DNA from 2 places in the Paenarthrobacter sp. CCNWLY172 genome. Region 2 is predicted to be linked to the other one. Evidence: riboswitches for the same ligand, from Rfam matches in the RefSeq annotation. Region 2 holds a riboswitch; the other holds the start of a gene.

Region 1 (4,211 bases), on a different contig from region 2:
AGAAGCCGGCAGCCCACACAGCGATCGCGAGCCGCCGGCGGTTGGGATCGGTGAAGATGTTCCGGATCAGGGACAGCGTTGAGGGCATCAGCATGGCGCCGAAGACACCAAGGCCCGCGCGTCCGGCAATGAGCCATTCAGCGGAAGGCGCGAATGCCGTAGCAGCCGAAACCGCTGCGAAGCCGGTGCTGCCGATCAGCAGCAGCCGCCGTCGTCCGATTCTGTCGCCGAGGTTGCCCATGGAGACGAGCAGTGCGGCGAGGACCAGGGGATAGGCGTCAACAATCCACAGCAGCTGAACGCCGCCCACTTCCAGGGATCGGGCGATCTCGGGCAGGGCGAAGGTGAGCGCGGTGTTGTCGACGGCCACCAGCAGCACCGGGAACATCAGGAGTGCCAGTGCCGTCCAATCGCGCCACGGTGCTGCCTGGCCCATATCGGGACGAGCGGAACGGGGTGCTTGGGTTGAGGACGGCGAGTACATGTCATTTACTATACCGTCCAGACGGTATAGTTTCAAATACAACCCGGCGAGCCTTTAGGGAATGATGGACACATGCCACGAAAACCAGTTGCCCGGGACGCCGTCCTGGATGCTTTCGAAGCCCTCCTCATCGAGGTGGGGGAGCGAGCTGCCACGCTCGACGCCGTTGCCAAGCGCGCAGGGGTGTCCAAAGGTGGGCTGCTCTACCACTTCCCCAATAAGGAAGCACTGATCACGGCCCTGCTTGAACGGCTGGATCTCTTGGCCGACGAGGACACGGAGCTGATGAAGGCGTCGCCCGATGGTTCCGCCGCCTACTTCATTCGCTCCTCGCTCTGGGCGGACACGCCGATGGACCGGGCTTTTGTTGCAGTCACCAGATTGGCTGAAGTGGCCCACGAGGAAACGCGTCGCAGATTCGCCGCCATTCAACAGCGGTGGCTGGACGTGCTCGCCGAGGACGTCGGCCCAGAGGTTGCCAAGGCAGTCAGTTACATGGGTGACGGGCTCTATTTCAACGCGATGTTCGAGGGCGGGCAAGAGGGCGGCAATGTCGGGCGGGAGGCCGACGTCGAAATCCTGCTTGGAGTCCTTGAGCGGCTGAGGAAGTAACGGGCAGTCCATTTGCGGCGGCGACCGTGACGTAGGACAATTAACCCCTGTGGCCTCCCCTGATCGGGGTCATACATAACTGAAAATGCCTTTGATCTGCGGCGGGAGAGTCCTGCAAGCATGTGATGCAGGCGCCGTAGGAGCAAACCCTCCCCAGGAATCTCTCAGGCCCACGCACCGCCGCGGCGAGGCAACTCTGGAAAGCAGCAGGCATTCTGCCCACCTCAAGGGTGAAAGAGTGCTGTGCTCACCGACGGTGCAAGCGATGGTTGTTCACGCAACGCGCGGAAACTCTCAGGTCCAATACAGAGCGGGGAGGAACCCAGCCGCTGTGGCGTACCCAAACGCCGCCCAAGTAATGGAGTTCCTTCGTGACGGTTAGTTCTGCCTCCACCACCTTCGTTGATCGGCATATTGGCGCCCGCCGCCAAGCCGACATTGAGACCATGCTCAAGTCCGTCGGCTACGACACCGTTGATTCGCTGGTGGACACCGCCGTCCCGAACGACATCCGCCAGGACGTCGCCCTCACCCTGCAGAACGCTTTGAGCGAAGTTGAGGTTCTGGCCGAGCTCCGCAAGCTTGCGTCCAAGAACAAGACCGCTGTCCAGATGATCGGCCAGGGCTACTTCGATACCGTGACGCCGCCGGTGATCCGCCGTAACATCCTTGAGTCCCCGGCCTGGTACACCGCCTATACCCCGTACCAGCCGGAAATCTCCCAAGGCCGTCTCGAGGCTCTCCTGAACTTCCAGACCATGGTCCAGGATCTGGTTGGCCTCCCGATCGCCAACGCCTCCCTGCTGGACGAAGCCACGGCCGTGGCCGAGGCCGTCCTGATGATGCGCAGGGCCAATAAGAACGCAGGTGCACGGGATGGCAAGACCGTCCTCGACGCAGACTGCCTCCCGCAGACCATCGCCATTGTGAAGGGCCGCGCTGAGGCCCTCGGCTTTGAGGTCGAGGTTGCTGACCTCTCGCTCGGTCTCCCGGAAGGTGACATCAACGGAGTCGTCCTCCAGCAGCCCGGTGTTTCCGGCCGCGTCTTCGATCACTCAGCTGTGATCGCCGAGGCCAAGGAGCGTGGCGCGCTGGTGACGGTCGCTGCCGACCTCCTGTCCCTCACTCTCATCACCCCTCCGGGCGAGCAGGGCGCGGACATCGCCGTTGGATCCGCGCAGCGCCTGGGTGTTCCGCTGTTCTTCGGCGGCCCGCACGCCGCCTACATGGCGGTCCAAAAGGGCCTGGAGCGTTCCATGCCGGGCCGTCTGGTGGGCGTTTCCAAGGACGATGCCGGTGTCCCCGCCTACCGCTTGGCGCTGCAGACCCGCGAGCAGCACATCCGCCGCGAGAAGGCCACGTCCAACATCTGTACCGCACAGGCATTGCTGGCCATCGTGGCCTCGATGTACGCCGTTTACCACGGCCCCGAGGGCCTCAAGGCGATCGCTGAAACCGCGCACGGCCACGCCCGCACCCTGGCAGCGTCACTGAAGGCTGCCGGCGTCGAGGTCTTGCACGGATCCTTCTTCGACACCATCACCGTCCGCGTTCCCGGCAAGGCAGGCGAGATCGTCGCCGCCGCCGAGGCCAAGGGCATCAACCTGCGCGGCGTCGACGCTGACACGGTTGGCATCTCTGTTGATGAAACCACTACGTCCGAGATTGTCGGCGGTCTCCTTGATGTCTTCGGAGCTTCGGTTTCCGAAGCCGCTGAAGGCTTCGCTCTTGAGGCTTCCGTGGAGCGCACCAGCGACTTCATGCAGCACCCGGTATTCAATACGCATCGTTCCGAGACGCAGCTGTTGCGCTATATCCGCAAGCTCTCGGACCGCGACCTCGCGCTGGACCGCACCATGATCCCGCTGGGTTCCTGCACCATGAAGCTCAACGCCACCGCTGAAATGGAAGCCATTTCCTGGCCGGAGTTTGCCTCCATCCACCCGTTCGCTCCGGATTCCCAGACCGAGGGCTGGCGTGAACTCATCACCGACCTCGAGGCGCAGCTGACCGAGATCACCGGATATGACCAGGTCTCCATTCAGCCGAACGCCGGTTCCCAGGGTGAACTGGCAGGTCTGCTGGCGATCCGCGGCTACCACCTGTCCCGCGGCGACGAGCAGCGCAATGTTTGCCTCATCCCCGCTTCTGCCCACGGCACCAACGCTGCCTCTGCAGTGCTGGCCGGCATGAAGGTGGTAGTTGTTGCTACGGCGCCTGACGGCACCATCGACCACGTTGACCTCAAGAAAAAGATCGAAGCGCACCGGGATGCCCTCTCGGCCATCATGATCACCTACCCCTCCACGCACGGCGTGTACGACGCCGACGTCCGCGAGGTCTGCGACGCCATCCACGAGGCCGGCGGCCAGGTCTACATTGATGGCGCAAACCTCAACGCACTCGTTGGCCTTGCACAGCCGGGCAAGTTCGGCGGCGACGTGTCCCACCTGAACCTGCACAAGACCTTCTGCATCCCGCACGGCGGCGGCGGACCGGGCGTGGGCCCGGTTGCTGCCAAGGCACACCTCGCACCGTTCATGCCAGGCGATGCAGCCTCCTGGACCGAGGGCAACGACGTCCCGATCTCCGCATCCCGCTTCGGTTCCGCCGGAGTCCTGCCGATTTCCTGGGCCTACGTGAAGCTCATGGGTGGCCAGGGACTGACGGAAGCAACCAAGTCGGCCCTGCTCGCTGCAAACTACATCGCATCCCGTCTCAACGACCACTTCCCGGTGCTTTACACCGGCGAAGGCGGACTCGTGGCCCACGAGTGCATCCTGGACCTTCGTGAACTGACGGCCAAGACCGGCGTCACCGCTGAGGACGTGGCCAAGCGCCTGATCGACTTCGGCTTCCACGCCCCCACCCTGGCGTTCCCGGTTGCCGGCACGTTGATGGTGGAGCCGACGGAGTCCGAGGACCTCGTGGAGATCGACCGCTTCATCGAAGCCATGATCACCATCCGCAAGGAAATCGACCAGGTTGCCCACGGCGAATTCACGGTAGAGAACTCGCCGCTGCGCAAGGCACCCCACACGGCTGCCGCCGTCGTAAGTTCTGATTGGGACCGGGCGTACCCGCGCGAGCAGGCCGCCTTCCCGGTCCACCACCT
Region 2 (4,211 bases):
AGCCCCTGCCCACCCATGAGCTTCACATACGCCCAGGAAATCGGCAGTACACCGGCAGAGCCGTAACGTGAGGCGGAAATCGCGACACCATGACCAGGCTCGTGCGCAGCCTTGTTCGCGTCACCGGGCATGAACGGTGCGAGGTGTGCCTTGGCAGCAACCGGGCCCACGCCCGGTCCGCCACCGCCGTGCGGGATGCAGAAGGTCTTGTGCAGGTTCAGGTGGGACACGTCGCCGCCGAACTTGCCCGGCTGTGCCAAGCCAACCAGTGCGTTCAGGTTTGCGCCGTCAACGTAGACCTGGCCGCCGGCTGCGTGGATCGCGTCGCACACCTCGCGAACGTCGGCGTCGTACACACCGTGCGTGGACGGGTAGGTGATCATGATGCAGGACAGGACGTCCTTGTTGGCTTCAATCTTGGCGGTCAGGTCCGCGTGATCGATGGTGCCGTCAGCAGCCGTGGCCACCACCACTACCTTCATGCCCGCCAGCACAGCAGACGCTGCATTGGTGCCGTGGGCCGACGCGGGGATGAGGCAGACAGTGCGCTGCTCATCACCGCGGGACAGGTGGTAGCCGCGGATTGCCAGCAGACCTGCGAGCTCACCCTGGGAACCGGCGTTCGGCTGGATGGAGACCTGGTCATAGCCCGTGATCTCCGTGAGGTCAGCTTCCAGATCCTCAATCAGTTCCCGCCAACCAGCAGTCTGGTGGTCCGGAGCGAACGGGTGGATGGAGGCGAACTCCGGCCAGGAAATGGCTTCCATTTCAGCAGTGGCGTTCAGCTTCATGGTGCAGGAGCCCAGCGGGATCATGGTGCGGTCCAGAGCAAGGTCCCGGTCGGACAGCTTGCGGATATAGCGCAACAGCTGCGTCTCGGAACGATGCGTGTTGAACACCGGGTGCTGCAGGAAGTCGGACGTCCGGACCACGTCAGAGGGCAGCTCAAACCCGGCCGCGTCCCCCACGGGTCCGGCGCCAAAGGCGACGGCTACCGCGGAGAGGACGTCCGGCGTCGTGGTTTCATCAACGGAGACACCAACGGTGTCGGCGTCGATGAGCCGCAAATTGATACCGCGGGCTTCAGCGGCGGCGATGACCTTGTCGGCCTTGCCCGGGACCCGGACGGTGAGGGTGTCGAAGAAGGCCTCGGAGACGAGTTCGCGGCCGGCCTTCTGCAGTGCGGTGGCAAGCGTACGTGCGTGGCCGTGGACGGTCTCGGCGATCGCCTTCAGGCCCTCGGGGCCATGGTAGACGGCGTACACCGAGGCGACAATGGCGAGCAATGCCTGGGCCGTGCAGATGTTGGACGTGGCCTTTTCGCGGCGGATGTGCTGCTCGCGGGTCTGGAGGGCCAGGCGGTACGCGGGGACGCCGGCGTTGTCCTTGGAAACACCAACGATGCGGCCGGGAAGTGTACGTTCCATGCCTTCGCGAACGGCCATGTAGGCAGCGTGCGGGCCGCCGAAGAACAGCGGGACACCGAAGCGCTGCGCAGTTCCGACGGCGATGTCCGCACCTTGCTCGCCCGGGGGCGTGATGAGGGTGAGCGCCAGCAAGTCAGCGGCCACGGTGACCAGGGCACCGTGTTCCTTGGCGTCGGCGATGACGCCGGAGTGGTCGAAGACGCGGCCGGAAACGCCGGGCTGCTGCAGGACGATGCCGTTGATGTCGCCATCGGGAAGACCTGCCGACAGGTCAGCAATCTCCACTTCGAAGCCCAGCGCCTCGGCGCGGCCTTTCACGATGGCGATGGTCTGCGGGAGGAGGTCGGCGTCCAGGACGGTCTTGCCGTCCTTGGCCGTCTTGGACTTGTTGGCCCGACGCATCAGCAATACGGCCTCGGCAACGGCGGTGGCTTCATCCAGCAGCGAGGCGTTGGCTACGGGAAGTCCGGTGAGGTCCTGCACCATGGTCTGGAAGTTGAGCAGCGCTTCGAGGCGGCCCTGCGAAATTTCCGGCTGGTACGGCGTGTAGGCCGTGTACCAAGCGGGAGCTTCCAGGATGTTGCGGCGGATCACCGGGGGCGTCACGGTGTCGTAGTAGCCCTGGCCGATCATCTGGACAGCGGTTTTGTTCTTGGAAGCCAGTTTGCGCAACTCGGCGAGGACCTGGACTTCAGTGAGGGCGTCCTGCAACTTCAGGGCGGTGTCCTGCCGGATGGAATCGGGGACCGCGACGTCTACCAGGCCGTCGACAGAGTCGTAGCCGATGGCCTTGAGCATGGTGTCAACGTCGGCTTGGCGGCGGGCGCCGATGTGCCGGTCCGCGAAGGCGGTGGGGGTTGATTGAACAGTCAAGAGGAACTCCATGATTCAGGCGCCCAATGAGCGCCACGATGATGTGGGGTTCCTCCCCGCTCTGTATTGGACCTGAGAGATTCCGCAGGAATGGTTGCCTGCTTGCACCGTCGGTGAGCCCGGTTGCCCGGACTGCTTTCCAGAGTTGCCTAACCGCGGCGGTACATGGGCCTGAGAGATTCCTGGGGAGGATTTGCTCCTACGGCGCCTGACTGGATGTACCGGCAGGACTCTCCCGCCGCAGATCAAAAGCGTTGCGCCACCATGAGTGACACGCTTCACACCATAGCGGGTTGTTTTGAAAAAGTGCAAGCAAGGTGTGGTTACTGATGCATCGCGTTCGACCCCCGCGGAATGTTCCTCAACGACCACACCAGGTCCCTGCTCGCCTGACAGGGAGTCATGGGTGTGCCGGGATGTGGGAGAAAGCAACGCTCTCTCACATCCCGAGCCCTTCCCACCAACGCTCTCTCACATCCCCGCTTACACCGGCTGGAAACCCCGGAGTGGTATTTTGATCTCTGCTGGAGGCAGACACTGCACCTATTCGGAGGATCATCCATGTTCAAGGGTTTCAAGGACTTCATACTTCGCGGCAACGTGATCGAGTTGGCCATTGCCGTAGTCATCGGCAGTGCGTTCACAGCCCTCGTTGCGGCCTTCACCACCAACATTATTAACCCCGTGATCGCCGCCGCAGGCGGAGTGAACGCTGATGGTCTCGGCTTCAGGATCTGGCAGGACAACCCCGCCACCTTCATCAACATCGGTGCCGTGCTGACGGCTCTCGTGACCTTTGTGATCACCGCTGCCGTGGTCTACTTCATCTTTGTGGCACCCATGAACAAGATCAATTCCCTGGTCAAGGACCGCCTCTCCACCGAGGAGCCCGAGGAAGAGCCGCTTCCGGCAGATACTGCCCTTCTGGCCGAAATCCGCGACCTCCTGAAGGACGCTGCTGCCGCCCGCAGCACTGCCCGGACCTCTGGCCTTGGATCGGACCTGGACTCCGAACTCGATTCCGACCGAACCCGCTAGGATCGCCGGCTCCCTGCGGGCATCAGTTCCCAGTTGCTTCACCGAACCCGGTGTTCTCTCCGCGAGGGCGCCGGGTTCTTGCACGTTCACCGGCCCGTCCACAGAACGTGACGCGCTGGCAACCGGCGCGAAACGGGGGGAGGGCAGCATGGGAACATGAAGCCCAACCCGAGCACTTCCGTCACCGCGGATCTTCTGTGTGATGTCTGCGGACAATTGCCTGAACCTCCCAAGGCCCGGCTCACCCTCGCCAACATCGCGGTGATGCTTCCTATCGAACTGTTGGTTCATGCGGCCGTGGTGGGAACCACCCTCCCCTACGTGGCCAAGGTCCTGCTGCTTGCAGTGACCGCCACCGTTTTGGTGATCTGGGTGGCCGAACCTTCAGCTGCCAAGGTCCTCCGGGGCTGGCTGCACGCGCCGGCCCTCCGCCAACGGCACAGACTACATCTGGCACCGGCCTTGTGGCGGGCCCGGACAGTGCTACTGGACCAGCCAGGTTCACTGCAGACGGTCACACAGTCCTTGGCCAAGTTGGGCACGAACATCCTCAGCCTTCACGTCCACCCGGTGATGAGAGCCGGGTCCCTCGCCCCGGGACACATCGGAACTGTCATGGACGAGTTTGTTCTCTCCGCCCCGGGGGACGTCACCGAGCAGGAACTGTTGAAAGCCCTGGCCGACGGCGGCGGGTGTAGGTCCCTTGTTTGGCCCACCACCGCTTTGGCCATGGCAGATGGCCAGACCAAAGCACTGACCCTGGCGACCCGGATTGCCGGAAACCCGAAGGAACTTCCGCACGCAGTGGCCGAGCTGCTTTCCGCCAAAGTCGTCCCGAGCGATCCGGAGCATCCGGCGCCCGAGACGAGCGCC

The links. A riboswitch is a leader RNA that binds a small molecule or an ion and turns the genes downstream of it on or off. The one in region 2 is predicted to bind glycine.
Region 1: another riboswitch for glycine. It lies ahead of gcvP (aminomethyl-transferring glycine dehydrogenase); the one in region 2 lies ahead of gcvP (aminomethyl-transferring glycine dehydrogenase).

Annotation. Positions count from the first base shown of each region.
Region 1 covers NZ_JBBEGB010000017.1:69,672-73,882, forward strand. Annotated here, with positions in the region: gene WBN73_RS19930 (MFS transporter) at 1-484, opposite strand, end outside; gene WBN73_RS19935 (TetR/AcrR family transcriptional regulator) at 557-1,096, shown strand; glycine riboswitch at 1,189-1,286, shown strand; gene gcvP (aminomethyl-transferring glycine dehydrogenase) at 1,468-4,211, shown strand, end outside.
Region 2 covers NZ_JBBEGB010000005.1:395,850-400,060, reverse strand. Annotated here, with positions in the region: gene gcvP (aminomethyl-transferring glycine dehydrogenase) at 1-2,300, opposite strand, end outside; glycine riboswitch at 2,450-2,548, opposite strand; gene mscL (large conductance mechanosensitive channel protein MscL) at 2,862-3,338, shown strand; gene WBN73_RS10565 (amino acid-binding protein) at 3,495-4,211, shown strand, end outside.